DNA from 2 places in the Paenibacillus sp. EKM10P genome. Region 2 is predicted to be linked to the other one. Evidence: riboswitches for the same ligand, from Rfam matches in the RefSeq annotation. Region 2 holds a riboswitch; the other holds the start of a gene.

Region 1 (16,072 bases), on a different contig from region 2:
CCCTTTTCCCAATGATGTGACACCGCAGCTTTATAGCATCAAACCTACTTGCCTTATGCTCCAAACAGATTTTCAAGAATTTCATTCCATTTGCTCGTCCAACCTCGTTGCTGAGTATGGTTTGCAGGAGCTTGTGCAGTCGGAGCCTCCTGCTGTGGCTGCACAGTAGTTTGAGCAGGCAGCTTACTACCTTTTTCATATACAGGAACGGAACCGATCAATTTACCTTCCAGTAAAAATTCGACCCGTCCTCGCAAACCAAAAGACACGTCAGCTCTACCTGCCGAAGCGGAATTTTTAAACAATACCAGTCTTTTGTGCAATTGAGTCTTCTCACCCTCATGTAAAGGATAAGAAAAACTCGCACCTGTCAAGAGGGGGTAACCCTCAATAGGCTGCTGCTTGTCCGTAATCGGAATGAGGGGATAATAGCGGAAGCCGTAATCAAGCATACGGGCATGATCATTCCAATCGTCCCCGTCATTCAAGGTAACAGCAGCCAGCTGACGCCCCTCACGTGTGGCCGAGCTGACTAGACAGCGAAACGCTTTTTTAGTAAAGCCTGTTTTTACACCGTCAGCTCCCTCATACAGCCGCAGCATTTTGTTTTTATTATGCCATGAGTAGTCCCAGGAATCGTTGGGGTTCGGTGCTTTTTTCAGTTCTGTTTTTACGATACGGGCAAAAGTTGGATTATGCAGCGCATAAGCGGTGAGCCGGGCCATATCGTTGGCTGAGGAATAATGTCCGTCGGTATCCAGCCCATGAGGATTAGCAAAATGTGTATGGTTTAGCCCAAGCTGAACCGCCTTGTCATTCATTAAATGGACAAATCCCTCTTCTGTTCCCCCCACATGCTCGGCAATGGCAGAAGCTGCATCATTACCCGAACGGAGCATTAAGCCATACAGCATATTTTCCAGCGTCATTTGTTCACCCATCTGCAAAAAAAGCGAAGATCCTTCTTTGGCATACGCCGTTGAACTCACCTTTACTCGGTCCTGCAAGCGTCCATGTTCAATGGCTACGATCGCAGTCATAATTTTGGTTAGGCTAGCTATACGGAGCTCCCGGTCACCTTCGGCTGAATATATGATCCGTCCTGAAGTGACATCAATTAAAGAAGCAGCCTGGGCATGAGTTCCTAACGTGGGCGGTGTTGCTTCTGTTTTCATTGCTCCCAGAACAGGCTGTGGACTCAGCAATGTAAACGGCAATGACAAAATAAGCATAAGCGCTAGCGGCAAAACAAATGCGCGTGCCTTATTCTTATAATGGATGTGATCCGCATGGATATGTTGTTTTTTTTTAAACATTTGGATTCCTCCGGTTTTGAGCAAGTCTTGTACCATTCTATGTCCAAGCTGTTCAAAGTATGTCCACCTTTATAACAGAAAATTCCTTATACAGGACAGTCATTAGCCGCTCCTGTTTTGCTTTCTTTCTACGTTAACCAAGCAACTTGCAATCCTAAACACATATAATATTAGTTACTAACGTTAAATATGAAATCGAGGGGGGGACAACATGCAGCGATTACAGTTTGAAATGGTTTTAAGATCGCGGATTGTAGAGTCCGCACAAGCATTACATCAAAGTGGTGTATCCTTTGCCACTTTTGCTACCGCGCGTTGCAACCCGCAATTTTGGGAGTTAACGGAAAAAGGCGGTTTTCGGATCAAAGCAGGCGTCACTCCGGCGCAGGGGATCAGAGATATCTTTATAAACGGTCAACAATACGCTTTTGAATGTGCAACAGCAATGGTTATTGTGTTGTACAAAGGAGTACTGGATTCCATTCTAGAAAGTGAGTTTAATCAGATTTTTGCAGATATGCTGTTGTATGATTGGCAATATGACAGTGATCTCAGGCTTATACAACAGCAAGGCAGCCATAAAGCAGTACCTGGGGACATCCTGTATTTCAACAATCCAGATGTGTCGTCCGATTCATTGGAATGGAAGGGAGAAAATGTCGTCAAATTGAAGGAAGATTCATTCTATGGCCATGGGATTGGCATCTTGCCGGCTCAAGGTATTATTGATTCTCTTAATCAACATCGTCGCCCCGATGCCACGGTATCTGCTTATTTGACAAATGAAGTGATCTACCCAGACTTCGTTTACCTATCACAGTTCGCACCCGAAGAAAACCGAGAAAATGAACTATCAGTGAATACATTTTATTACCAAGAATTCAGTCACTGTATACATGCTGTCATTGGCGGAAGGCAGTATATTCAGGAATAGGGCCGAATGCATACTAAAAAGAAGGTATTCCTAGGCCATTCTTTGGCTTGGGGATACCTTCTTAAGAGAACACTTTTAATTTCAATAACTTTTACAAGTAAGCCGGTCCAGATTGACTTTGATCCGTATTAGCATTTGCAGGTACCTGTGGAGGTGGAGTCTGCATGTTGCTGCCTGAATTCTGGAAGATAGACTGAACCTTATCGATCAGGTATGGTGTGGAGTCGATGATTTTCTCAAACAGATGCGTTTGATTGTCCAACGGAACGATTTGTGCACCCTGTTTGCCGACAACTAGAAAGGCAATGGGATGAATAGATACACCACCACCGCTACCGCCACCAAAAGGATGTACTTCCTTCCCACTATGATTACCCGATGAGGAAGTATGAAGCGACTCTTCATCTACGTTAAAATCACTTCCGCCGGCTGCGAAGCCAAATCCTACCTTACTGATTGGCAAAATAACGGAACCATCGGGTGTTTCCACTGCGTCTCCCACAATCGTATTCACGTCCACCATGGCCTTGATGTTCTCCATCGCGGTTTGCATGAGCCCTTGAATCGGATGATCTGACATGTTTTATTCCTCCTCTGCTTATCTCAAGCGTAGACTGCTTTTCTTTCGCTATTGTGCGCAAAGGTTCAGGAAATATGTATGTCAAATCCTCTACACTGTTTATTCTTCACTACTGGCTTGATGATTCTCAGGAGCTTTGGAAATAACCCGCTTCCATGCCTCTATGCCTCCCGGAACGCGCCATATGCGGAAAGCTAATCTGAGCATGGAAAAGATTAAATAACCGAACGATATTTTTGCTTCACAATTCAAGATGGTAGTAAAACGTAGCCGGTCCACCCAATAAGGCACCACAAACACCTTTGGGGTACATTCCATGCGCACAATGCTGGAAGCAAAACCGATCAAGCTCGTTTTTAACCCCCACAACATACCAGTTGAGGTCGCTGTATAAGCTGCGTCAGCCAGACTAATATTGGTAGACCACTCCATTTTCGACACTGTTATATGAGCCAATGTATGTCTCAGCCATCGCTGTAAGGATTGTGTACCCTTGAGCAAAATCCGGATATCATGTATAAATTGCTTGATTTTTTCGGTATCAATATTTCCGCTATCCACAGAAGCATCCGTTTTATGTATATTTTTATTGCGGTCAAGCCGATAGAGAAGCCCTTTTTTCAAACCTGTAATGAGAATGGCTGGAATATCGTAATCCATTTTGATCAAGCCGTATAGAAATCTGATCTCTAGATGCGCCCGATCATCATTGTCATGCTTGGCAATTTCCAGCTTCAATCGAATACGAGAGAGCAGAATAGCCAGTACAATGAATATAACGATGATGATGGCGATACTGATCCATTTCCACACTGGCGAGTCCTCCCTACCCTTTTGCTATAGAATATCATGGCAAAAATAGTATGACCTTTCAGCGGAAAATCATGCATCTTAAAATGCCAAACAGCCAGCCCTCAACGACGTAAGGACTGGCTGTCTTTTGAATTTTTTGAATTTAAGATTCCGGATCCGAATCGTTCTCCGTAGGCTGGCTACTCTCCAGACGCTCGAACAATAGCTGTGTCTCTTCTTCTAAATTGTCTGAATCCTCGAACTGCTCCGGTTGCGGTAGATCTTCAAGAGAGCCTAGACCGAAATAATCCAAAAATGATTTCGTCGTTCCGTACAATATTGGTCGTCCGATGGCCTCAGCTCGACCTTTCTCTTCAATGAGCTCCTTGTTGACCAGTGTATGTATGGCCCGCTCGGATTTGACACCTCGAATCTCTTCGATTTCAACTCTTGTAATGGGCTGGCGGTAGGCCACAATGGCCAGTGTCTCCAAAGCAGCTTGAGACAATGAGGCACGTGCCGGAGAGTAGGCGAGCTTTTCAAAATAAGGTGCATGTTCGGATAAAGTTGCAAGCTGATAATGACCAGCAATACGGACAAGCTGCAGACCTCTTCCTCCTTGCTCCATATCCTGTTTCATATCCTCCAGACACTTTTCAACCAGCTCTTGCTGCTGTTCTACAATGTCGGCGATCTGCTTGGTGGACAACCCTTCCTCTCCCGCGAGAAACAGTAGCCCCTCAATAATTGATTTCAGCTTCAGATAATCCATTAACCCGTAAATCCCCTCTCCACTCCATTACAATATCATCGAAAAGCTTCTCCTGATAACAGAAGATTTGCTTCATTTTCATCAATTCAAGGATAGCCAAAAAGGTTACAACCACCTCATGCCGATACATATCCTCATGCATCAGCTTGGAGAACAGCAGCCGTCCTCCATTCCCCACCTTCTCTAACGCCCCGATAACTTGCCGGATACGGTCCTTGACTGAAATTTCGTCCCGATGAACACGGGTTACCGTCGTACGTCGTTCAGCTTTGCGCAATGCACGCTGAAAGGCCGCGACCAAATCGCTCGCATGCAGCCCATGCACCGGATTTGCGGGTTCGGTTGGCAGGAATGCGCTCAAATCTTCCGGCTCCTTGCCATAAATCAGACTACGTTCCCACTCCCGTTCGCTCAGATGGCGAGCAATCCCTTTGTATTTACGATACTCCACCAGCTTGCGAACCAGTTCCTCGCGTGGATCATAGTCTTCTTCTTCATAAAAATCCAAATCGTCATATTCCATCACAGGTGGCTTGGGAAGCAACAATTTACTCTTAATGGATAAGAGCGTCGCCGCCATCACTAGAAACTCGCTTGTAATGTCCAGCTCCAGCTCCTGCATACTGTGCAAAAAAGCCATGTACTGATCAGTAATATCGCTAATCGGGATATCCTGAATGTCGATCTCGGCTTTATCAATCAGATGCAACAGTAGATCCAGCGGACCCTCGAATGTTTCCAGCTTGTAATTTACGACTGTCAATGTGCTTCCCCCTGCCTTACTCCAATCATCATTCAACAATACCTTTCCCCATTAGCACTTATGCTCTACGTTATCAATCCCTCTTTCTGTAGTATATACGTCATCGCCTTGCTTAACAATCTAATCCCTTTTCCACTTTGCAGTTTATGCCGTTCTTTCAGCCATTTATATCATTAGAACTGCTTACCGAGATTGGCCATTTCAATCGCAGCCAGCGCAGAATCCCAACCTTTATTACCAGCCTTTGTACCTGCCCGTTCTATGGCCTGCTCAATATTTTCCGTAGTCACTACACCAAAAATAATAGGGACACCCGTTTTCAGACTGCTTGCCGCCACACCCTTGGCCACTTCATTGCAGACGATATCATAGTGTGAAGTAGAACCACGGATAACCGTGCCAAGCGTAATGACAGCATCATACTTTCCACTTGCGGCCATTTTTTGTGCGATAAGCGAGATTTCAAATGCACCCGGCACCCACGCTACATCAATTTCATCTTCCTGTGCACCATGTCGTTGAAGTGCATCAAGTGCACCGCTCAACAGTTTGCTTGTAATAAATTCATTAAATCTGCCCACCACAATACCATACTTTAAACCATTCGATACGAGATTACCTTCCAGAAAACGTGCCATGCTTATCAACCTCTCTTTTTTTGAATTATTTACAATGACAAACGACGACGGTAGTCGATTAAATGCTGAATGCTAATCAGCTTCAATTGATGTCGCTTGGCGATCACGACCAAATCAGGTAAGCGGGCCATCGAACCATCTTCCTTTATAATTTCGCAAATGACCCCGGCAGGCTTAAAGCCGCTGAGTCGGGCCAGATCGACAGCCGCTTCAGTATGACCGGCACGCTGCAAGACCCCACCATCGCGAGCAATTAGCGGGAACATGTGACCAGGTTTGCGAAAATCGCTGCCCGTGATTGCTTCGTCGGCTAAGGCACGAACAGTCAAAGAGCGCTCGGCCGCTGAAATCCCCGTTGTTGTCTTCATATGATCTACCGATACCGTAAAGGCGGTACCGTGAAAATCTGTGTTTTGCTCTACCATAGGATGCAATTCCAATGCCTTGGCTCGGTGCTGTGTGATCGGCACACAGACCAATCCGCGACCTTCTGTAATCATGAAATTGATCACCTCGGGCGATGCTTTTTCAGCCAAAGCGATAAAGTCGCCTTCATTTTCCCGCTGTTCATCATCCACTACAATAACGACTTTGCCGTTCTTTAAATCCTCCAATGCTTCTTCGATGGAATCCAATCGAATCTCTTCGTCGTGGTGCAACTCATCCTGCTCCATGATGTTTGTCGTTGCACTTGTTTGGATGCCTCTATCCATAACCCTCTCCTCCTTATGTCTTGTGTCACGAATGCTCCTGAACCAATTTTTCTATTATTCTGTAACAGGCTGTATCAGGCAAAGCCGTGTTTCGCCAAATAGTCCAAACTAAGTGGGGCTTGATCGGCTCTCTCCATCGACGCTGAACCTCTGTAATGTAAAAGTTGCTCCACATATTTGCCCAATATATCGCATTCAATATTCACGGTATCTCCCTCACGTTTGGCTTGTAAGGCCGTTTCGGCTAAGGTGTGGGGGATAATAGATACAGCAAAGCTATTTCTCGTCCGCTGCGCGACTGTGAGGCTGATACCATCAATTGTAATTGACCCTTTGAGAAGAACATATTTAAATAATGCTTGATCAGAAGGCTCAACTTCGAACACTACCGCATTCTGCTCTGATGTCACTCCGCGAATCGTACCCGTCCCGTCCACATGTCCCTGTACGATATGTCCTCCGAATCTTCCACTCGCCGCCATCGCCCGCTCCAAATTGACTCGACTGCCGGATCTGAGTTCCCTTAGATTACTGCTGCGAAAAGTCTCAGGCATCACATCAACCTTAAAATCTTTAGTACCAATCTGTATTGCCGTCAGGCAAACACCATTCACCGAGACACTGTCGCCTATTTTCAAATCGTCCAATACCACAGAACCCGAAATACCCAGCACCATCGCTTCACCACTTTTGGAAATACTTTGAATGCGACCCACTTCCTCGACCAATCCGGTAAACATGCTTTCACTCCTTTCCACTACATTTCAGTTTATCCCTAATTCATCAGCTGTAAGCGCAAATAACCCCCAGTCAGGATTCAATCCGTCATGGGGGTGATGAGAGTCACATATGTAGTATACAAGCGCAGTTCATACATGTATTAAAATGACATGAAATCATAGGTCTGCCAAAAGAAAGCATGATGACAATACAGCCAATTACGCTCAGAACACTATCGAAAAGAAAGCTTAATAAAAGCTGTCGTCCGATGCTGTCCTACAACGAAATAAGCCGTACGTACTTTTACGTATGCTAAAAATTGGCACATGTCACGTCATGCACATGCGCTTCGTATCCTTCTCCCATCCAGACTATACTGTCGGTCCCGGAATTGCACCAGGTCCACCTTCTGCTGATTGTTCAGCATCCGGGTCACGGACTAAGCCATGCTGTGTTCGCAGAAGCGATTCACAAACATGTCATCACCGCCGGTGGGGAATTTCGCCCCGCCCCGAAGGATCTTGCTCTTATTTAATTGAATTAACATTAAACTTGTTACGTATATTAGCACCGACTTCTAAAAAAAGCAAGTTATCTAATCGAAGCTCCTGCTTTGCTTTTGACATATTGAGTGGAGAGTTCCTCAAACCAGGTTTTATCATTCATATGAAGCGCCAGGTCAATCAGATCGGCCAGTTCGTCGACTCCAAGCTGCGTATCATGATCAAAGGTAATGACAGCTGAAGCAACAGGTCCTCGCTCTCCCTCAGAACATGCTTCATAATCCAGTCTTACATCCACATGCCCATCAATAAACTCGCATTTTAGAAAATAAATAATTTCACACATTAAAATAGGGCGCACTTGTGTTTCTAACACGCAATCCATCACCTTGGCAGAATAATGCTGGTTCGTCAGCGTGAATTTGTGTTCTGTTGCCGCCAGCGATGCCCGTCCAAAATCATCCGTAAACTTGAGTTCCACTGGCGTGATGTTCATAACCTTGGGGATTTGCTTCTTTATAATTTCAATTATTTCAACTGTGTTCAGCTTAATCATTACCTGCACCTCATTGCATCTTAAAATTCAGAAGAAGACTTTATAACATACCTTCTATAGGCCTCCACTCCTATATCGGAAATCATTACCTGTTTTTTTATGCTTCAACCCATAAACGCAAAAAAAGATTCCTGGCGCAGCAAGCGCTAGGAATCTCAATCGAACCGGTGCCGAAACAGCGGCTAACAATGTTACACAATTATTATGCAAAAAACAGAATTACAACTCCGAAATTTCATGTTTCTTTTTCAGGATAGTCCAGCGACGCTCAATCTCCTGCTCAAAGGTAGCCAGCGTTGCTTCCTCTTTGAGAAGATGCTTCGTTTTACCCATTAATTTTAGCCATTCTGCGGCTGGAATCCGTTTTCCCTTGTCTTCCGGATTGTACGTAATCGTCGTGCTCCCTTGCTCGATTTCGTACAAGGGAAAGAAGCAAGACTCGACTGCGGCGCCCACGATGCTAGTACCCAATCTGTCTTCGGATTTCCAGTTGAGTGGGCAGGCGCACAGAATTTTACCATATGCCGTACCCACGTTGTTGGCGTACCATTGAGCCTTGGCGGCTTTGCGCAGCATATCCTGCGGATGACTTTCGGCTGCTGTAAAGGCATACGGGATGTTACAGGCGGCCATAATTTGCACAGTATCCTTATGATGCCCTTGTTTCCCTTTTTGCATTTTCCCTACACCCGACGTACTCGTCATATGCCCCATTGGAGTGGAGTACGATTGCTGAGAGCCTGTATTCATGTATCCCTCGTTATCATATTCTAGCATGATCAGTTTATGGTTACGCAGAGCCGCACCAATCGCAGAACCCATACCAATATCCATCCCGCCGTCACCACTGATCATGATAAAGGTCGGATCATCCGACATCTCAATTTCATTACGTCGCTTCATCTCCATATAAGCTTCCAGCGCTCCTGAAAGGGTAGCGGCCCCGTTTTGAAAAAGATTATGGATCATCGGTTGCTTGTGTGATGTGTATGGGTACCCTGTCGTCACCACATATACGCAGCCAGTCTGGAACAGTACAACAATGTCGCCTTCAATCCCTTTAAAAAACAGTTCTAGTGCAGACAAGGCTCCACAACCAGGACAAGCCCCATGACCCGGAGTAAGACGGCGTGGTTTGGTTGTTAACGAACGCAGAGGTGGTACCTTGACTTTGAGCTTCCCGGTTGCCTCGTCCGGCGTAACCTGAATCAGACCCGTACGGTATGCATTGCCACGTGGTGGCTGCATGACTTGCGGCATCACCTTGTCCGCTGAACCCGGATTAATCCCGTAATAATCAAAGGGCTTCTCCGCTCGTCCAGCCTCTGCCGCCTCAATCGCAAGCTGGAAGAACGCCTCTGCATCTTCCGCATAAAAATCCTTTCCTCCCAAGCCAAAGATACGGCTCAATACGAGGGTTTGATTCAGTGGGTCCTCCTGCAACGCCGCCTTAATTTCGTGCGTCAAATTACCGCCATCTGATCCGTACGAATCTGCACGTTCACCCACCAACAACGCCTTGACATGGCGCAACGCCTCCCGCAGTTGTGCGGCTGGAAACGGCCGGATAATATTCGGACGAATCACACCAGCTTTAATGCCACGCGCACGGAGTTGATCCGCCACATCCTTGGCCGATTCAGCCGCCGAATTCAGCAGAAATACCGCAACCTCAGCATCCTCCATATGATACAGGTCCAAAATCGGATATTCCCGACCGGATAAAGCAGCATATTCTGCTGCTACCTGCTCATATACTCCTTCTGAAAGCCTCAACGCTTCGGACAGTTGAACGTGATTATTCGTCAGGTCATCACCGTTCATATGCGCACCCACAGTGACAGGATGATCAAAATCCGTAATATTCGGATAATTCAGGTTCGGATTGGGGCCTACAAAATCGCGCACGGTCTCTGCATCGGCAAAATATTGCACTTTACGTTTTTGATGAGATGTATAAAAACCGTCGTATGCGACCATTACAGGCAACCGTACATCGCTATGCTCTGCGATTTTCAGGGCTATGATGTTCATATCATACACAGCCTGCGGCGTACTTGCCGTCAAAATGACCCAGCCTGTATTCAAACCATAATACAGGTCCGAATGATCCCCCCGAATATCCAAGGGACCACTGACAGCTCTTGTCACCAGGTTCATAACCATAGGGAAACGGGTACCTGACTGAACAGGCAACTGCTCCAGCATGTACAGGAAACCTTGCGAACTGGTGGCGTTCACAACCCGCGCTCCAGCTGCCGCAGCTCCATAACAAATCCCTGCCGATCCGTGTTCTCCATCGGCTGCAACCAGTTTAATATTATGCTGACCACGCGTTTTCATTTGATCCAGATACTGCGCTACCTCGGTCGATGGAGTGATCGGGAAATATCCCATCATATGATAATTGATCTGCGCAGCCGCCGTAGCTGCCATTTCATTACCGGATTCGAACGTTGTCACTTGTGCGGCGCCCGTCTGTTTGAGTTCCTCCTCCAGTTTTGCCATTACGCACGCCCTCCTTCATATACCGGAAATTGGTGGGCAACACGATGCTGCTCCGCCCAGCCCCATTGCTCGCGACGCGAGCTTAACGCCCCCGATGGGCAAATATCTACACATTTCAGACATCCTTTGCAATACTGGTAATCAATCCCTTGCAAAAACGGCATCATTCTTCCGCGTTTGTCTGCTCGCTCTTCCCATACAAAACAGTAATCCGGGCAGATCGAATCACACTTGGCACAATGGGTACATTTATCAGCTTCATATTCAGGCACATAACCCTGACGTGAACCACTAACATCTCTCGTCATACTGTTTCCCTGAGTCGCAATAACGCCTCCCAGTAATTGCGTTTCGTACCCCAGCAAAGGCTGCGGACGTTCAAAAACCCGATCCTGCGCGTCATCCGTAACCGGATATACGTGTAGTTCCATTTCCTCAAATCCACGGTTAAACGTACGCAGATTAGGTTCTACCAACTGTGGATTTTTCTTTTCAAAGGTACTGCGTATAACCGATCTCATTGCTTCCGGATCTAAGAAATCACAGACACGGAACAAGGCCCCCAGCATGGACGTATTCAATTTGGTTCGCTCTTCCAGTGCGATCCCCATTGCATCGACCACTGCTAATGTACCGGATACCAGTCCCAAATCAGCCCGTATTTCTTCTGCCGGACGTGTGGAATTGACCACTACAATCCCATCCGCTGGCAGTCCGCTGATCACATTTACCGTTTTGTATAATGTTTCATGGAAAATGCCTACCACATGCGGTTGCTCAATCGGACTGTGATCCCGAATATCCACCTCCGGCTCACAAAAGCGAACAAAGCTTTTAACCGGACTTCCCTTCTTTTCCGAACCATAGGATGAGAAATTTGAAGCATTCAGCCCTAGACCAAGCACCCCGGTTTCGGCTAACATTTTGCCAGCCAGATTAGCGCCGAGTCCACCAATGGATTCCAGCCGGATTTCAAAAAATCCGAGTCGATTTGTGCGCGTTAAAATAGACAATGTGATAAGCCCCCTTCTTTTCCAACTCTTACTGAGCTTGAATACTCATATAAAATAAATGGAAAATGCATTCTTATGAAAAGGCTATCACAACACTTACTTTTCGAATGTGATCTTACGCACTGTAATACCTACGTGATTGTAAAAATCAGCAAACCGTCAAACAAAAGACAACAAAAGCCGCTCTGTCCAAAGACAGAACGGCTTAGATGCAACGCTATTTAAAGGAATTCATATCATACATGTAATCGTAAATTACACGTCAAATACTTTAACCTCTTTCATTTTGTCGCCTTGTTTTACAGCATCAATGAATTCCATACCTTTGGTTACTTTACCAAATACAGTATGTACTCCATCTAAATGCGGCTGTGGAGCGTAGCAAATAAAGAATTGGCTGCCACCTGTGTTGCGACCTGCATGAGCCATGGACAGAACGCCTTTGGCATGCTTGGTTGTATTCGTAGCTGTTTCACAGTCAATGGTGTAGCCAGGACCGCCTGTACCATTACCGATCGGACAACCACCTTGAGCAACAAAGCCCGGGATGACGCGGTGGAAGCTCAATCCGTTGTAGTAACCGCTGTTTGCCAGCTTTTCAAAGTTAGCAACGGTGTTTGGAGCTTCTTCTGGGAAAAAGTCAATTTCGACGATACCGCCGTTTTCAAGATCTATTCTACCTTTTTTCATTGTTTGTATCTCCTTTTCAACCTGTTTTGAGAACTAAATAACATCAAGTTCCAGTTTACTATGAATTGGCGCGCTTAGCAAAGCCTTGTCCAAAAAAAGGGGCCATTGTCCCCGGTCTATGATTACCGACGCAATGGCCTGCTTGATTTTAGAATTCCACAATCAGGACGAAACCGTAATCTTGGCATTGGGCTGAACCACTGAGCTGGCTTGATCACGAACCAAGCGCTGTGGCAAAACATCGTTGCGAACAATATCCTCGTAGGTTTCCCGACGCACTACCAGCTCAGCCTCACCGTTGTTGACAAATACAACTGCTGGTCGGCGTATCCGGTTATAATTGCTCGCCATGGAGTAATTATAAGCTCCGGTTGAGGCTACAGCGAGCAAGTCTCCGCTATTCGGGCGAGGCAGTTCTACATCCCAAATAAGCATATCGCCGCTCTCACAGCATTTGCCTGCAATAGACACTGTTTCTTCGTTCGCATCTTGTGCTCGATTAGCCAGCATCGCTTCATACTTGGCCTGATACAGTGCAGGACGTGGATTATCTGTCATTCCGCCGTCTACGGAAACATATTTACGAACCTGCGGAATATCCTTGATGCTTCCTACCGTATACAAGGTTGTACCTGAATCACCTACAATACTTCGTCCCGGCTCTATCCAAATTTCTGGAAGCTCATCGTAAAGTCCTGAAAAATGAGTTTTCACCGCTTCGCCGATAGCCTGTACATAGGTGGATAGTTTCAGCGGTGTGTCCTCCTCTGTATAACGGATGCCAAATCCACCACCAAGATTAATCACCTTGAAGGAAAACTGAAGCTGCTCCTTAATCTCTCTGCAAAAAGCTGCGACCCGCTCGGCAGCCATTTGGAAGCCATTGACTTCGAAGATTTGCGAACCGATATGAGAATGTACTCCCAGCAGATTAAGATGATCCAGCTTGATAGCCTGTTCCACCGCTTGACGGGCTGTACCATTCGCAATGTCAAAGCCAAATTTTGAATCTTCTTGACCTGTGGCCATATATTCATGCGTATGCGCTTCAACCCCCGGCGTAACCCGCAGTAAAATATTGACCTGTTGTCCTTTTTCAGAGGCGAGAGCCTGTAACAAATGCAATTCCATCTTGCTATCAACGACGAAGCAGCCAATGTGCGCCTCTAACGCCATTTCAATTTCTTCCGGCGTCTTGTTATTGCCATGAAAATGGATTCGTTCTGCCGGGAATCCTGCTTGCAGCGCTGTGAACAGCTCTCCGCTGGAAACAACGTCAAGCGACATTCCTTCTTCAGCAGCTAAAGCGCACATGGCCATAACACAAAATGCTTTGCTTGCATAAGCCACTTGAAACTTTAAACCGGTCTCACGAAATGCTTCTATAAATTCCCGGCAACGCCGGCGGACTAACTGTTCGTCTACAATATATAGCGGCGTGCCAAAACGCTCTTTCAAAAGCGTGGTATCACATCCACCAATCTCCAAATGTCCATTGCTGTTAATTTTACTGCTTCCATGCAAATACATGTTCTGGCGCCTCTCTTTCTGGAACAAGCTAGTCATATTCCATCGAATGTTTACACCAGTATAGCAAAAAAAACATCAAGAACAATGGATTTTTATGCAGATCATTTATATTAATGCTCCTGTCCATTGCCTGAGTTCGAATCTGTGTTGGCATCCGTATGGGGCATACGCGTATTGTCCCTCGTTTTATTAAATGACGGGCGGTTAGGCGCATCAAGTACAGGCATACGGAACAAGATGGAAGCTAACGCTTTAGCATTAAAAGGAATGAACGGCCACAAATATGAAGAATTATATGACCGATGCAGCGTCAGCATCAAAATGATCAGTGTCGTGCCGACGACAAAGCCTGGTACGTGAAAAATAGCAACAGCAACCAGCAGGAATAGTCGAATCAGTCTATTCGCCAGTCCCAACTCATAGCTCGGTGTTGCGAACATCCCTATGGCAGCAACAGCCATGTACAAGACGACCTCATTTACGAACAGTCCTGTCTTAACCGCTATATCACCAACCAGAATGGCTGCAATCAATCCCATAGCGGAAGCCAGTGGTGTCGGGGTATGCACAGCTGCCATTCGCATAAGATCGACCCCTAGTTCCACAATGATAAATTGGGCAATCAGCGGAAGATGAGCTTCCTTCTGAGGACCAATAAAATCGAGAAACGCCGGTTTTAACTCGGGATTGATGACCATTAGCAGCCACATCGGAAGCAGAAACATTGAGGCGAATATGCCTAAAAAACGCACCCAGCGTAAATAGCTACCCATAAAAGCGGTTTGCCGATTCTCTTCTGCATGCTGGCACAGGTCAAAAAAAGTGGTAGGCAAAATCATTACGCTGGGTGAGGTATCAACGAAAATAACGAGCCTTCCTTCCATAATATGCGAAGCCACAACATCTGGTCGCTCTGAATATCGTACTAATGGATATGGATTCCAACCTTTATTGATAATTGTCTCCTCTAATTGCTTATCGGCCAGAGGAATACCATCCAGATTAACATTTTTAATTTTGTCTCGTACCGTATCCACCATGACCTTATCCACAATATCATCAATGTAGCCCAAGCATACATCTGTTCGGGTTCGGCGTCCGACCTGCATAGCCTCAAATTTAAGTCCGGGGTCTCGCAAACGCCGACGCACTAAACCTACATTCGTAAGCATCGTTTCCGTAAAACCATCGCGTGCACCGCGCACGACTCTCTCCAAGGAAGGTTCTTCTGGACTCCGTACCGGGTAATTACGAGTATCCAGAATAACAGAAAAACGCTCGCCTTCCATGAAGAGAGCACTCATTCCCGTCAACACCTTGTTTATGACGACGGACATCTTATCCGTCTTCTCCACCTGTATATGTGGAATAAAATTTTCAAAATACGCTTGGAGTCCAGCTGAAGTCATGTCATCCGGCGTCAGATAGGTAAGCCGCTTTAGCACCTCAAGCATGATCTGATCCTTGGCAAAGGTATTCAGGAACAGATACCCAATATGGCGGCCACCTGTTGTCATTTCCCTGAACACAACATCAAAGGTTTCTCCCAAACCCAATACCATTTTAAGAGTTTCACGATTTTCCTTCATCTTTGGCGAAATATCATCCTCAACCTGCCAATAACGAATGGATTCCTCTACATTATCAGAACGCTCGCTTTCTTTTTTGTGCTTAAGACGAGCGGCTTCCTGCTCCTGCTTTTGCTTCCAGGAGCCCGAACTTTCCCCATCAGTCTTATTTTCCCTTCCTATTGCTCCGTCTCCATGATAATGCTCCTGCTGATCCTGATCCGTTCTGTGATCCATATCTCTTGCCCCCTTCTTCTTCGCTATTAACGGTTGTATACAAACCAATCAAATAAGGAACCCGTTACCTTGCCAAGCACCATTGCCATTAACAGACCGAACATGTATACAGTCATATGGAGTCGCTTGGCCAGTATGGGCAGGAGATTCAGCACCTCTGTCAGAGCCGCGGCGAGCAAGCCAATAAACACTCCGCAAAATAGCCCGGGTATCCATGTAAACATGCCCGGTAATGGCAA
Region 2 (16,072 bases):
GTAACGCGCTGGGTATGCAACATTAAATAGACAAGTGGAGTGATGAGAACATGAAAGCCAAAAAATATGCGATTTACATCATACTTATTATTTTAATCGCTGTAGGAATCTATGCTTTGACTGCTTTCCCACGAGGGAGCAGCAGCTTATCCGCAGATGAGTCTTCTTCTATCCCTACGGCTTATGTAGAATCCGATACGCTCAATGCCAGCTTTAAGATGGCGGGACGAATTGATCAGATGCTGGTGAATGAGGGCGACAAGGTAAAAAAAGGGCAGGTGATAGCCCATCTGGAAAGCCGTGAGCTGGAAGATAAGGTGAAGCAAGCACAGGCTGCTTTGCTGGCAGCCAAGAGCAATGTGTCCAAAGCGAAAGCCAGCGTATTGCAGGCTCAAGCAGGCGTAGGCCAGGCACAGGCTACCGTGAGCGCCGCTCAGGCCAAGAAGAGCCAAGGTACGACAGCGGTCAGTGTGACTGCTGAGGCTTCCTCCAGCCAGATAGAACAGGCCCAAGCGGCTGCGAACGCCGCCAAAGCGAAATTGGATGCCCTCAAGAGCGGGGCAAGACCGCAGGAGATTGAGCAATTGCAAGCATCTGTGAAGGTAGCGAAGGAAACGCTGGATCTGACTGTTAAAAATCTGGAGCGTGCCAAAAAGCTTCAAGAAGCCGGTGCAGCAACTCAGGCCTCACTGGATCAAGCGACATTGGAACATCAACAGGCAGTGGCCAAGTATAATGCTGAGTCGCAAAAATTGGATATGGCGCGGGAGGGAAGCCGTAAGGAGGAAATTACGGCGGCTGAAGCCCAATACCGTCAAGCCTTGGCTGCAGTGAAGGAAGCACAGGCAGGAGCGGGCAAAGTGGCTGTGCAACAGGAAGATGTCAAAGCTGCTCAGGCTTCGGTAGAGCAAGCGCAATCCGCTGTGAAGGCGGCGCAATCGACGGTAGAGCAGGCACAATCTGCGGTTGAAGGTGCCAATGCACAGGTAGCCCAAGCGGAAGCTGCACTTCAGGAGGCTCAGACCTATTTGGGCTATACTACGCTGCGTGCGCCTGAGGATGGGGTCGTAAAATCCAAGTCGCTTAGCTTTGGTGAGATGGCTAGCGCAGGATTTCCTGTCTATACTATTGAAACATCCACACAGCGTTGGGCTAAATTCTATGTACCGGAAACGTCTCTGAACGGTCTTCAAGCAGGGGATACAGTTCAAGTTAAATTACTGTCAGGCGGTAAGGAGCTGAAGGGCAAAGTCATTCTGTTAGAATCGGCTGCGGACTTTGCCATTCAAAAACCGAGCCAAAGCTCAGGTGATAAGGATGTCCGTTCCTTTGGTGTGAAGGTAGCATTACCGGATCTTGCGGCTTCCGTTCCAACAGGCTCCACGGTTCTGTTTACAGGCAAAGGGGCGCAGTAATATGCAGGGTTCACAGGAAAGACTTCGTATCCGCGATGTGTTTCGCGAGGAATGGCTGAGTATCTTCCGGGACCGCCGCTTTATGGCTATTCTGCTGATTACGCCAATTGTGTATACAATACTGTTCGGCTTCCTGTATTCGCATCAGCGGATTACCGAGATGCCTGTTACGGTGTATGACGGAGATAACTCGCAGCTTAGTCGCCAAATCATTCAGGCGTTCGACGCGACTGATTCATTTGCCGTTACACGGCAGGTGACCAATCAGGATGATGTAGTCCGCCAGGTGGAGACTGGGGAAGCCAAGGTCGGAATTGTCATTCCAGATAACTTTACCACTCGGCTTAAGCATGGGGAAAATCCACCTGTGCTTACGCTGATTGACGGCAGTAATATGATGTATTCCAATAGTGCCAGTCGGATTGCCAATCAGGTCATTAGTAGCGTGAGTGCCGGAGTATCGCTCAATTCCATGAAGCAAAAGGGAATGAACGCCGATCAGGCCGCTTCGACGCTGACTACCATCCCGTTCCGATCCAGAGTGCTATTTAACCCGGTATATGATTATAAGCTTTTCATGCCGTTGGGGGTTATTTCTGCGGCTCTCCAGCAGTGTTTGCTGCTAGGTATTGCGTTGTCTTGCACGCGTGATAAGGAAGCTGGGACTTGGGGAAGATTTGGCGCATGGAAAAACACCCCTTGGCGCTTGGCTATTGCCAAGCTATCACCCTATTATGCAGCGGGAGCTTTTAATGTGCTGACTGTATTCAGTATTAGCGCTTTATGCTTCGATATTCCGTTTAGGGGACAGATACTGCCATTGATTTTGGTTTCGCTGGTCTTTAACTTTGCTTTGTGTGGATTAGGGTTCCTGTTCAGTCTCTTTTCCAAGACCAGAGTGGATGCAACACAAACTCTGATGCTCATTGCTGTTCCTTCCTTTATGCTGTCAGGTTATACGTGGCCATTAGAAGCAATGCCCGGCTTCTTGCGAGGGCTTGCTGAAATATTGCCGCTGACGTATTATCTGGATGCAGTACGGAACATTACGCTCAAGGGTCTGGATATCACATACATCTTTAAGGATTTGATTGCTCTGGGCGTCATTGGTTGTGTGAGTCTGCTGGTGGCCTTCGTGATCTATCCGTTATTCTTTAGACAACATCAGACGACAGCACAGCATGCCGATGTGCCCGCTCAAGAAGGGTTCACACTTAAAGGCTGAGAGCAATTATAAATATGGATATTCAAAAGGCAGATCAGATGTAACCCTGATCTGCCTTTTATTTATTAGTATGGTTTAAAAGTGAAGTATTATTGCGTTTTGAGATCCTCAATAGAATCAATGGGTACATAGGATGGAACGACAAGTCCGGACATAACGCCAGTCATGCTGGTTCCGATGTCATCTACTTTATCCTTGTATTGAGCCCAATAATCAGCATGCGTCAATGGAAGCCAAGCGGCTGCGGTAGCATCTACACTTCCGCCAGCCACGCCTGTCCACATTGGGCCGATCTCCACTTGCAGCGCGGTTACTTTATAGCCCAATTTTTGTTCTAATACATATTTCAATACGTTCGTACTGGCAATTTCCGAATCCCAAGCAGCGTAGCTCAGCTTCAAAGGATTGCTATTGACGGGCTGCAAGCCCTTGATCCATTCCTGTACTTTATCAGGATGCTTATCAGCCCAGTTCTTGGCAGCCTGCTGTGGGGGAGTACCATCTTGAATTGCGATCATCACTTCACCCATATCTTCAGCAGTCCACTTGAAACGGCTTAGAAATGCATAAGCCACAGGAGCATCCTGTTTCAACCCTTTGCGGGCAATGGTATGAATTTCTTCTTTATCACCATAAGCCTTTTTAGGATCTTTTAAGTATTTCAAATCATACTTGTTAAACATCCAGTGAGGAGTCCAACCGGTTACAACGATAGGCTGCTTGGCTTTGATAGCTTTATCCAGTGTAGCGGTCATTGCAGCTCCAGAGCTTTCAAGCAGTTTCCAGTCGGACAATCCATAGTCACTGATAGCTTTTGCAGTCAGCTTCATCAGTCCGGCACCAGGGTCGGTACCGACAATGCGGTAGCCGACCTCCTTGCCAAAGTCCCCAGTAGCGGCGGAGGCTGGAGCCGCTTCGGCTCCGTTTCCCTGCAATTCAGTAATTGATTTAACATTCATGTAAGCTGGAACGACCAACCCGGTTTTAACACCAGTCATATTTGCACCTAGGTCGTCGAGTTTATCTTTGTATTTAGCCCAGTAATCCGCATGCGTTAACGGCAGCCATGCAGCCGGTGAGGCATCTACATCGCCACTAGCGACACCCGTCCACATAGGACCTGCTTCAACTTGCAGTGCGGTTACTTTGTAACCCAGTTTGTTTTCCATAATATATTTCAGCAAATTCGTACTCGCAATTTCCGAATCCCAAGCTACATAGCTTAGCTTGAAGGTGTCGCCATTGACAGTTTGCAGTCCTTGAGTCCATTCCTGAACCTTGTCGGCATGTTTCTCTGCCCAATCCTTAGCAGCTTGCTCAGGGCTGGTCCCTTCTTGGATAGCAACCATCATTTCACCCATATCTTCAGCAGTCCATTTGAAACGTTTTAGAAACTCATAAGCAGTAGGAGCGTCCTGCTGCAAACCTTTGCGGGCAATCGTATGAATACCCTCGGCTTCACCATAAGACTTTTTAGGGTCTTCCAAATATTTGAGATCATACTTGTTGAACATCCAGTGAGGAGTCCAACCGGTAATAATGATCGGTTTTTTCGCTTTGATGGCTTTGTCCAATGTGGCCGTCATGGCTGCACCGGAACCCTCGACTAGCTTCCAATCAGACAAATTGTAGTCTTGAATTGCTTTAGCCGTCGACTTCATAATGCCTGCCCCGGCATCAATACCAATAATTTTATAATCAACCTCTGCGCCAATCGGATTGGCAGCAGCACTACCTTTACCAGCAGCGGAATGATCTGTTCCAACAAAATATTGAGATGCGCCAGCGATCAGAATAACCGCTGTAACTGCAGAGGTGATCCATACTTTTTGCTTGCTGGATACACGACTTTTGCTTTTTTTTGTCGGTTTGAACAGGTTTTGTGTAAAGCGGTCAAGTACAATAGCCAGAACGACCACAGCCAAGCCGGCTTCAAAGCCTTTACCAATTTGCAGCTGGGTCACAGCACGATACACAACCGCACCGATACCTTCCGCACCGATCATGGAAGCAATAACAACCATGGACAGTGACAGCATAATCGTCTGATTAATACCAGCCATTAAGGTAGGCAATGCCAGTGGCAGCTGTACTTTAAACAGCTTTTGCGCCGATGTTGAACCAAAAGCATCAGAGGCTTCAATCAGCTCATCCGATACTTGCATAATCCCCAGGTTGGTCATGCGAATGGTTGGGGGAATCGCAAAGATTACAGAGGCGATAACACCTGGTACAACACCCAAGCTGAAAAAGGTAACCGCCGGGAGCAAGTACACGAACGCAGGCATCGTCTGCATAAAATCAAGTAAAGGCGTGATAATGCGTGATGCTGACTTACTGTATGCACACCAGATTCCGATCGGAATCCCGATAACAATGGATACAAGCGCAGACGTGATGACCAGTCCGAGCGTGTTCATCGTTTCACTCCAATAGCCGAGATTATCAATCAGCAGGAAGCCGATGACAGTGAACAGTGTAAGCTGCACCCGCCCGATCATAAAGGCGATAATCCCGATGATCACGATGAACACCAGAGGGTGCGGAAGCATGAACAAGCCAGAGAAAAAGCCTACTACCGCTTCAATTACCGAAGAAATAACATTAAACAATCCAGCCAGATGAATACCCATCCAGTCTACAATGGATTGAATCCACTCAGCGATTGGCAGTTTCGGTATCATGGGCATTCACCTCCTTTGTAGTAGGTACATCTCCACTTAGTGCACCCAATAAAGCTCCACGGACGATAACGCCCAGCAATTTCTGCTTGTCATCGACGACAGCCAGTGGCACCTTGGACGAGCTTGTAATTTCAAACAAATCATTAATAACAGTTTCAGCAGGAACCTGCGGTCCGTCCGTGATCAAAATATCTTCAATCTTCAAATTGTTGCGCAGTGCATGGACAGCATCCTCGGCATTAATAACACCCAGTAGCTTTTTGGTGCGGTCAATGACGAATAGATTGGAAATCCCACGCTCCCGCATCAATTCCAGAGCTACACGCGGACCGCGGTCCATAGTGATGGTTTCTGGACGAAGCATGACATGAGCAGCCGTCAACACTTTGGACAGATCCACATCCTCGACGAAGCGGGCTACATAAGAGTTAGCTGGTTGGATCATAATTTCTTCCGGTGTACCAATTTGTACGACCACTCCGTCCCGCATCAATGCAATCCGGTCACCAATCCGCAGCGCTTCATCCAGATCATGGGTGATAAAGACAATCGTTTTCTTCATTTTATCTTGAAGCTCCAGCAGCTCATCTTGCATGTCACGGCGAATGAGAGGGTCCAATGCGCTGAATGCTTCATCCATCAGGAGAACTTCAGGGTCATTCGCCAGTGCCCGTGCCAGCCCGACACGCTGCTGCATACCGCCACTCAGCTCATCGGGCATTTTATCGCCCCAGTTTTTAAGACCAACCAGTTCCAGCGCTGTTTGTGCCTTTTCCTGGCGTTGTGCTTTATCTACCTTTTGAATTTCAAGACCGTATTCTACATTTTCCAATACAGTCCGATGTGGGAACAGGGCGAACTTTTGAAAAACCATGCTGATGGTTTTACGACGAACCTCGCGGAGTTGTTCTTTGTTCATCTTACGGAGATCTTTGCCGTGGACCAGAATTTCACCGGAGGTAGGCTCAATCAAGCGATTTAGCATTCGCACCAAAGTGGACTTGCCGCTACCTGATAACCCCATAATTACGAAAATTTCACCTTGCTTAATTTGCATGTTGGCCTTGTTAACACCAACAGTAATCTGTTTTTCTTTGGCCAGCTTTTCTTTGCCCCAGCCTTGCTCCAGGAGCGGAACACCTTGCTCTGCGTGAGGACCAAAGAGTTTGCTGACATTTTTGACTTCCAAAATCGTCATACATACACCTCTTCTTTCTATACTTTGCTTGGTATTAACCCCATGTTGCATGATGGATTGAGTATAAAAATCATAATTCTGTACATCCTGAACGGTTAATGACAAAATTAATTGTAACAGAAGCATCACTTACATTTCAAACAAAAAAACTGTTCGTAAAGTACATACAGAAAAAACTGTACAAACTTTCCTTTGATATGCTCCTTCGTTCTTTAGAATGCTCAAACATTCGGAACTTTACAACCGATAGTGCTTTTTTTAAAATAGACAATGAAATATGACCATAACAAAAAGATTTATGTATATCCATAATTTTAAAAGTTTACTATCATTAGCAATTTTGCGAATTATGATTTTGAACGATCATGCTGTTGTAATATAGACAGAAGCTTTGCTTTTGAAACATTTCATTCAGTATTGAAAGATTTCATATATTGCGTCAAAGCTAATCCTTTACGGGTAAGTCGTTCATACTAGGTTGTGCAAAATGCTCTAAAATTAGGAGGTTGCAAGCATGAGCTTGTACCAGTTAGGTGATGAGCAGCAGGCGTCGCTGCAAAAAATTCGCAAACGTGTCATAGAAGCTATAGGTAAAAACATGGACCTATATGGGATCACTCTGTCTGCGGGGCATTTGTACGGTTTGCTTTTTTTTGCGGATAAACCGATGACGCTGGACGAGATGGGCCGTGAAATGGAAATGAGCAAAACGAGCATGAGTACAGGAGTTCGAACGTTGTTGGATCTGAAAATGGTGAACAAGGTATGGAGCAAAGGCTCACGCAAGGACTTGTATGAAGTCGAGTATGACTGGTATCAAACCTTTACTGACTTCTTCGCTATTAAATGGAGAAAAGCAGTAGAAACAAATTTACTCGTACTGCGCAAAGCCATTGAGGAACTGGACAAATTGATGGCACAGGGTGAAGAATACGAGGAATTTAAGACCATTCTTCAGCAAGACCGTATGAAAATGAAGCAGGCCGTGGCTTATTACAAGTGGCTAGACCGATTGATTGATTCGATGGAAAGCGAAGAAATTTACAAGCTGATTCCGAAAGAAGAGGTTCGGGATTAAGCAAGATCCACTCATTCTGTCTACAAAATGCCGGAGCGCAAAAGCGCTTCCGGTATTTTTTGGTTTGGTCCTGCGCAAAGGGTATAATAGAGATATGTAAAGATTGATAGTATACCGTTATGTTGAACATACAAAATAAAGGAGGGTTCATGATGGAGAGTAATACAGTACATACTCGTCTAGGTCAATTACGTGGAGAAACGGGGAATGGATATCATGTGTGGAAAGGTATTCCATATGCGCAGCCTCCTGTTGGAAAACTTCGTTTTCACGGACCACAGCCTTTGGAGCCTTGGGAGGGTGTACGGGCTGCGACGAGTTTCGGACCCATTTGTCCGCAACCCATGCCCTCCGCTGAAAGTATGACCGGAAATCTGGTGGAACCGCCGGAGCAGTCCGAGGATTGCTTGTATCTGAACATTTGGACACCGGCTTCGAAGGCTCCTGAGAAGGGACGTCCGGTGCTGGTGTGGATTCACGGCGGTGCCTTTGTCACCGGGTCTGGGATTATACCTTTATATGACGGGGAGCGCATGGCGAAGAATGGCAATGTTGTTGTAGTTACGATCAATTATCGGTTAGGACCGTTAGGATTTTTGCATTTGACTCCAAAGGGAAATGGGCTGACCTCAAATGCCGGACTGTTGGATCAAATCGCTGCGCTGCAATGGGTTCGGGATCATATTTCTGCCTTTGGCGGCAACCCGGACGAAGTAACGGTGTTCGGTGAATCGGCAGGCGCGATGAGTATTGCCGCTCTATTGGCGATGCCAGCCGCTGAGGGGCTGTTCCAGCGTGCAATTTTGCAAAGTGGAGCATCGCAGGTGTTGCCAGCTGCACAGGCTGAGCAAGTGGCGGCTGTGTATTTGCAGCAACTGGGTGTGGACACTCAGCATCCTGAGCGATTGTTTACGCTGCCGACAGATGCGTTGATGCTCGCTATGGCCAAAACACATGAAGTCATCGGACCAGGAATGGCGATGATTTATCAACCCGTTGTAGACGGGGTGACCTTGCCGGATCTACCCCTGTCGGCAATCGCCCAAGGTTCAGCAAAACAGGTATCTGTTATGATTGGAACGAACTTGCATGAAGGGAACTATTTCATCCGCAAAGAATCCCATCTAATGAACAAGCCAACAGCATGTCAGGCATTGGAAATGATGACAGGCATGTCCGACATTGGCGACCTGATAGAACCTTTTCCAGTTACTATTGAGGGACAGGCACAAATGTTGACCGATCTCATTTTTTGGCGTCCGGCGTTGGCTCTTGCCGCTGCACAGTCGGTGTATGCATCGGTATGGATGTACCGTTTTGATTGGACACTGCCGGGCCATCCTACCTTTGGACAAGCGGTTCACGGTGCAGAAATTGCTTTTGTTTTCGATAATCTGAAGCTGCTGGGTAAACTGGGATTAGAGATTCAACCTTCCATGGAGAAGCTTGCTCATGATATGCAGCAGGCATGGGTTGCTTTTGCACGTGATGGGGAGCCTATGCTACCTGAGCGAGCATGGCCGATGTACGACAGGCAACAGCGAGCTACAGCCATTTTTCATCAGGATATTATGGTGGAACATGATCCAGAAGGGGATAGACGCCGCCAGCTAACGGGGCAGATGAGCATATAGGTAAGTACGAGGCATCGTCTAAAGGAATCAACGAAAAAGCCTTCGCCCGTATTTTGTATGCGGGCGAAGGCTTTTGTTAGTAAACAGATACAGTACTGCTGAGCTTTCGTTGGTGAAAATTTCAATAATAGCTGTGGAAGCTAAATCTTAAATCGCTTAACAAGCTCTTGCAGATCCTGTGCCATGTTGGACAACTCCTGTGAGGAAGAGGCGATTTCCTCCATGGCTGCCATTTGCTCTTGAGCGGCAGCAGAGGTTGTCTGCGAACTGTCTGCCGAATTGCGGGATAGGCTTGCCAAATGGGTGACAGTGGCGGAAACTTCCTCTGTACTGGCAGAGATTTGTTCAGCAGCAGCGGACACACTTTGAATTTGTTCCACGATATGAGAAGTAGAGCGTTCAATATTCGTAAAAGCACCTTCTGCATCTTGGCTGATTCGTAATCCTTCACCTACCTGATTACGAACATTACCGTTCATCGTAGCGGTAGAGCGTTGAATCAAATCGAGCATCTGCGTAATGATCTGACTGATGGAATCGGCGCTTGCCTTGGACTGTTCCGACAGCTTGCGTACCTCTACAGCGACTACGGCAAATCCACGTCCAGCTTCGCCTGCTCTGGAGGCTTCAATAGATGCATTCAGGGACAATAAGTTAGTTTGCTTGGCAATGGCAGCTATAGCTGCGTTCATTTGCTTCGCATCGTCCGAGAGCTGGGATAGCTCATCCATCAGGCTAGCCGTTTGGCTTACAGCTTCCAAAATGCGGTCCATTTGTGTCCGCACATGGCTGATCATTTGACTGCCTTGAGCTACGTCCTGCTCGGTTTGTCCTGCTGAATCCACGATGGAGCTTGCCGATTCGGCAATCGTGCTGACACCCTTCGCCATTTCTTCAACAGCATTGGCGGTTTGCTCGGATGCCTCGGCGCTGGTCACTGCATTTTCCGCGGATTCCATAACTGTTTCCGCTACGTGTTGTACGGACTCCGTCGTTTGCTCTGTGCTCTCCTTGATTATCAGAGAAGAGGAAGCAAGACGGGAGGAGGTTTGGTTGACTTCGGAGACCATTGAATGCAAGGAATGCGTCATCTGGTCAAAATTCTGTGCCAGCTCGCCGAACTCGTCCTTTCTAGACAGATTAACACGTTCGGTCAGATTTCCATCACGGACGATCCGTGTTCCTGCTTGCAGCTTTTTGAGTGGGATCAGGAATGAGCGGACCATAAGCACTATGATGATCGCAGCGGCCAGTATGGAAATAACAATTACAATCAGGCTTTGCTTCAGAATCGGTTGGGCTGCATCACTGTAATCCTCCAGATCCGATAGTGCAACAATGTTCCAGCCAGTGAGAGGGTCCTTAAGTGTAAAGGCCAGTACGTCCCGATTCATAAATTGAATTTGCGACACGGAAGGAGTATCATTTTCACCGGTTGCCGCCACTTCGGGAAGGCCCTCCATGGTGTCAGCCGGTTTTTTGCCTGTCTTGGTAAAGGCTGTTCCAGTCCCAGATACAATTTTATGATCAGAATCAACAATGATGAGTCCTCCGCGTTCGCCTATCTTAACAGACTGCAGACTGTCCCCCATCTTGTCCAGATTCAAAGCCAATGCAACAGCCCCTTCACCGTTCTTCAGCGTTGCCGATACATTAACTACTAGGTTCCCTGTCGTAACGCTGGCAACTGGAACACCGACAAATATGTTGCCCTTATGTAGCATCGCGTTTTTGTACCATTTTCTCTCCCTAGGATCATAATCAGCCTCCTTTTTTATCGGAGAACGGATATATTCTCCTTTCGCATTGCCGAGGAGCGCGGCATCTAACTCAGGATGAGCTTTGACGATGTCATCCAACTTTTTCTGAAGGGCTTCTTGATCGGAACCAATGGAGTCAGCCTGGATTTCACTGGTAAGAACGTCCACGTCCTTCATGATCGGGGATACATACTGATTGACATTGCTTTGGATCAGATACAGATTCGTGTATACGGAACTAGCCATTTGCTGACTGAGCTGTGTCGTGGCCCCCTGATAAGAAAAGTATCCAATAAGTACGCTTGGAATCAATAACACAGCCAAAAAAGATATTATTAATTTTGTCCTCATTAAATAAAACTGCTTGAGAAACCTGTTCCACCACGGAACTGTTTGTTTTGCTTTAGTCATCGTTTTTTCTCCTCTGTGTCAGATGATCACTACATAGTTTTATTCGACATAAATCGACTAATTTTATAGATGTAATCTTTAAAAACGAGGAATAGTACACTTTTTTTGAGAAAATAGGTCTTAGGAACTAATATTAATATGAATATGAATACATAAAAAGCCAAATCAGAGATGCAAAAGCATCTTCACGATTTGGCTTGGATGAGCATGAAAGAAGATTAAGCTATTAATTTTTCTGCTGACGAGAAATCATAAAGAGTGTAATCCAGATCAGCATAAAACCAGTCAATTGCGCTACGGTAACGATTTGCTGGAAAGCGATCCAGTTAATTACGACACCAACCATGGGGAAGCTCAATTCTGCCATCGTAGCATAAGAAGCTTTGGTTGTACTTAAGCCTTTGTAATACAGTAATAAACTCAGAAGACCCGGAAGCAATGCTTGCAGCAGCAAGTTGATCATTACAGCTGCGGCCGCCCATGTACCTGTAGGCATATTCCACGGAGCATGCTCCACCGAGGTGAGAACAATGAGCAGAGGGAGCGCCACCATGAAGCGGAGGGAGGTTACCGTCTCATATTTCATCGAACGAAGCAAGTAGCTACCCATAACGGTCGAACCGCCCCACAGAACCGCTGCACCTAGTGCGAGCAGACTACCAACGTGAACAAAATCATGAACATGCCCAAAGGGAAGCGACCAACCGAAGGTCAAAAGATACGTTCCGAACAGAGCGATGACAATTAATATTCCAAAATGACGCGGTAGCATTTCCTTCAATATAACGCGGGCCAGAATAATAGCAACCAAAGGCTGAAGCTTCTGGAGCAAAAGAACTGCATTCAGATCACCGTTGCTGAGTGCCATGGTGAAAATCACACTGGCCAGTGCCGAGCCGCCCCACGAGACGAACAAAATAGCGAAAACCTGACGAAATCGTATCGTTTTGAGCTCCTCGCGATGCTTCCACAGCATCGGCGTCAGAGCGATAAAGAGCAGCACATGCTCCATCAGTACGATTTGTGCTGAGGTAAATGACTTTAACAAAATAATACGAAACAACGGGTCTGCACCCCACAAGGCCGCTCCGATCGCGACTAGCCAAAAACCGCTTTTCATGTGGGAGCTACGATCAAAACCTTTGGATGATAGTACAGTTGATGATTGACTCATACTTATTTAGCTCCTTGCGAATACAGGACCGGTGGCACAAAAACCCCCGTCCATGGCGAAAGCCATGCAAGACGGGGGGTGATCAAATAAACTTGCCGTTTGATACAAGTTAAATGAAGTTACTGCAAAAACAATAGCGCAGCATTCATTCACTTTGCGGCATGTTCATACTTCGATCTTCTTCCATCCGGACTTTACCGTCGGCTTTGGCATCTCACCAAATCAGTCCGTATCCTGTTGCCAGATACAGAGTCGCGGGCTTAGCTCCATGAGCCATACCGCCGGTTGGGAATCTCACCCTACCCCGAAGATCCTTATTCCGTTTTTTAATTTCTCCTATAGGATATACCTGTTTTAGAATGAAGTCCAGTGAAAAATGTGTGTATATCTAACAAGGATTTTCATCTTTTTTTGAAAGCGTTCCACTAAAATCTATATTACTAAGCAATATCCTTATACTCAATGCGCCGAATTGCCGCATAAGCTACAATCATTCCCAGCACAGAGAAGCTGATTTGCACGGGGGCAATGGAGCTAAGTGTAGCGCCGTTATTATTGGAGAAAAGCAAGGCTACAACCAGAATCGAGGTCACAATAGTCGTGGGTACTGAGTATCTTCGCATTCCCATATACAGCGGAACCAATCCCATAAAACTGGCGGCCACGGCATTGATTAGCGTCCGCGCGGATTGTTCGGCCAGTATGGAAAGAGTAAGCTTATCCGGTACAATCATGACAAACTGGTTGAGCAAATGAATCGCAGCCGTAATGATGATTTCCGATATAACAACAGACAAGAACGTAAACAGCAGCACAATCAAGAGTTTGGCGATCATCAGCTTTTGACGATGAATCGGATACATGAACAAGATTGTAATCGATTTGGACTTAAATTCTCCTACGATAAAACGGCATAGCAGAACGGAGGCAAATACAATAAATGTGGCTCTCACCATATTGTCCATGAGATCAAGAAGCTGAGCGTACTGTGTAAATTCGGGTACTCCTTCATTTTGGCTATCCAGCGCAATAATACAGAGCAACCCCAAAATACAGGCGTTGGCGATCAGTGCTGAACGGATATAACCCGCCAGATGAAGCTTTTTCATCTCCAACTGTATTAATCTAAGCATGGGGCTCACCTCCATGTAACAGACGTAAAAAGTAGTCTTCCAGCGTACTGCTTTTCTGATGAATGGAATCGACTTCTACATCATTTAAAATGAGCGTTTTCGTAATTTGCTTCTGCGGTACACTCATATCGTAAATACGTATACTCTGTTCATTGAGTACCTTTATATTATTCAGACTCAGATGATGGGAGAGGACGTAGGCCGCTTTTTTACAATCGTTGGTCGTAAATTCGATGTATTCTGTATTGGTATCCCGTACCTGTTCCATCGAAACTTCCTCAATCAGCCGTCCGTGATTAATCACACCTATTGTATCCGCAATCTGCTCTATTTCCGCTAAAATATGACTGGATACGAGCAGCGTCATCCCATATTCCTTGCATAACATGTGGAATAACTGCCGAATTTCCTTAATTCCCACTGGGTCCAGACCATTAATTGGTTCATCCAAAATGAGTAGCTCTGGCTTGGTCGCAATGGCTCGGGCAATCCCGAGACGCTGCTTCATTCCTAGTGAAAAGTCTTTTACTGGCTTGTCACCCGCATTCCGCAAGTTCACTAATTCTAGCGCATCCCGGACAGCCTGTTTATTATAATAGCCCATGTATTCACAATGAAGTTCGAGATTTTGCTGAGCCGTCAGTCTATCATAAAAAATCGGGTATTCAATAATCGAACCTATCCGTCCGAGCAGATGATAAGACTGTGGCGTTAGCTTTTCACCGAACAGTTCAATCTCACCCGATGTCGGCTTGAGCAGGTTGGTAATCATTTTCATGATCGTTGTCTTGCCTGCCCCATTGGGACCGAGAAAGCCATAGGTTTCCCCCTTGCGCACATTCATACTGACCCCTGCTATAATTTCATTGCCCTTCATGGCTTTGGTCAGATGATGTGTACGTATTATGTAAGTCATGGGTGTTCTCCCTTCGTATACTGTTGATAATTCAAGAATACAGGGCGAAATGTTCATTTTTCTTTCGTAATCCTTACAAATTTATTAAGTTGAGCAGCTCGCTTAATAGTTGATCTTCTTCAAGGTAAAAGAGAAGACGGTCTGCTCATAAGGTTTGCTGGTCAATTGCATCTCTCCATTCATGCATTCAACCAGGCGCTTGGCAATCGTAAGACCCAGTCCACTGCCCTGTACCGCCTTATTACGGGAATCCTCAAGTGTGTACATGCGTTCAAAAACCTTATCCTGCTCCGGCTCCTGTATGCCTTTTCCACGATCCCACACTTCTATACGCACTGTATCCTGCTGTTCTGACAGCGTCAGGCCTAGCGTTCGACCCTCTGCCCCGTAGCGAATGGCATTTGAAATCAGATTGCTCAGCACCCGCCCAATGGCTCCTTCGTTCCCCAAGGCATAAATGGGATGCTCCGGAATGTCAATATGTACCGTAAAACCCTGAGCCGTCAGCAGATCATAAAACTCCAAAATGCTGCGTCTGCACAGTTCTCCTATCTCCAGTCGGGTCAGTGGAATATCCGTATCGTTGGCTTCCAGCTTCGCCAAACTAAAAAAACTTCCGATCAGCTCAATCGCTTCGCTTGTCTTTTGATGAATTCTGGATAGCAGCTTTATACGTTCTTCTGACGAAATATCTGGATCGCCATCCAGCATCTCGGCATATCCAAGCACAACGGTAAGCGGGGTCTTGAGGTCGTGGGAAATATTCGAAATCATTTTACGCATAGCGATTTGGCCTCGGTTGTAATCGGCTGATACTCTCAGATTTAAGTCTAGTAGTCGGTTAATTTCCGTCATGAGTCGTTGCAGTTCAACATCACCTGTGACATATAGCAGCTTTTCGGCATGATTCACGGTCACGATCCGCTCTAGGGCGGTTCGGATATCCTTTATTTTGCGCTTATGGGATACACGTTCCTGCCAAAGCCATATAATAACGACGGACATCATGAGGACGACAATCCATTCGAAAATGATTTCGATGCTCATATCAACCATTCTCCCATTTGTAGCCGATGCCCCACAGCGTCTTAATGTGGACAGGGTGGGAGGGATCTTCTTCAATTTTCTCACGCAGGCGACGAATATGGACATTAATCACATTCTCATCACCCATATAATCGTCTTTCCAAATAAATCCGTATAGTTGAGCTTTCGTAAATACCCGATTCGGGTTGGATGCAAACAGCTTCAGAATATCGGATTCTTTGGCTGTTAGCTGAATTTCATTTCCATCGCGTATGACTGTAAAATGATCAAAATCAATGCGCAAATTTCCATAGGTCAACACTTGTGCTTGCGGCTGTTCCTCCTGCTGTTGCAGACGGGCATAGGTAGTCGATCTGCGGATCGCGGACTGAATACGAGCCGTCATTTCGAGCATTGA

Evidence for each region. Region 2 has a riboswitch for FMN ahead of HFE01_RS01895 (DMT family transporter). Riboswitches for the same ligand answer to the same signal wherever they lie in the genome.
Region 1: another riboswitch for FMN. It lies ahead of ribE (riboflavin synthase); the one in region 2 lies ahead of HFE01_RS01895 (DMT family transporter).

The regions. Positions count from the first base shown of each region.
Region 1 covers NZ_JAALET010000002.1:638,925-654,996, forward strand. The annotation lists gene HFE01_RS08345 (D-alanyl-D-alanine carboxypeptidase family protein) at 54-1,316, opposite strand; gene HFE01_RS08350 (protein-glutamine gamma-glutamyltransferase) at 1,528-2,250, shown strand; gene ytfJ (GerW family sporulation protein) at 2,342-2,830, opposite strand; gene HFE01_RS08360 (DUF2953 domain-containing protein) at 2,930-3,643, opposite strand; gene scpB (SMC-Scp complex subunit ScpB) at 3,786-4,394, opposite strand; gene HFE01_RS08370 (segregation and condensation protein A) at 4,363-5,157, opposite strand; gene ribH (6,7-dimethyl-8-ribityllumazine synthase) at 5,331-5,795, opposite strand; gene ribB (3,4-dihydroxy-2-butanone-4-phosphate synthase) at 5,825-6,508, opposite strand; gene ribE (riboflavin synthase) at 6,583-7,248, opposite strand; FMN riboswitch at 7,579-7,751, opposite strand; gene HFE01_RS08390 (IDEAL domain-containing protein) at 7,820-8,287, opposite strand; gene HFE01_RS08395 (thiamine pyrophosphate-dependent enzyme) at 8,507-10,795, opposite strand; gene HFE01_RS08400 (2-oxoacid:acceptor oxidoreductase family protein) at 10,795-11,808, opposite strand; gene HFE01_RS08405 (peptidylprolyl isomerase) at 12,064-12,498, opposite strand; gene lysA (diaminopimelate decarboxylase) at 12,661-14,028, opposite strand; gene HFE01_RS08415 (spore germination protein) at 14,139-15,833, opposite strand; gene HFE01_RS08420 (stage V sporulation protein AB) at 15,860-16,072, opposite strand, start outside.
Region 2 covers NZ_JAALET010000001.1:424,612-440,683, forward strand. The annotation lists gene HFE01_RS01855 (TetR/AcrR family transcriptional regulator) at 1-26, shown strand, start outside; gene HFE01_RS01860 (HlyD family secretion protein) at 51-1,415, shown strand; gene HFE01_RS01865 (ABC transporter permease) at 1,417-2,640, shown strand; gene HFE01_RS01870 (glycine betaine ABC transporter substrate-binding protein) at 2,730-5,324, opposite strand; gene HFE01_RS01875 (quaternary amine ABC transporter ATP-binding protein) at 5,299-6,522, opposite strand; gene HFE01_RS01880 (GbsR/MarR family transcriptional regulator) at 7,037-7,600, shown strand; gene HFE01_RS01885 (carboxylesterase/lipase family protein) at 7,753-9,234, shown strand; gene HFE01_RS01890 (methyl-accepting chemotaxis protein) at 9,375-11,405, opposite strand; gene HFE01_RS01895 (DMT family transporter) at 11,632-12,579, opposite strand; FMN riboswitch at 12,751-12,895, opposite strand; gene HFE01_RS01900 (ABC transporter permease) at 13,020-13,712, opposite strand; gene HFE01_RS01905 (ABC transporter ATP-binding protein) at 13,705-14,628, opposite strand; gene HFE01_RS01910 (sensor histidine kinase) at 14,731-15,675, opposite strand; gene HFE01_RS01915 (response regulator transcription factor) at 15,677-16,072, opposite strand, start outside.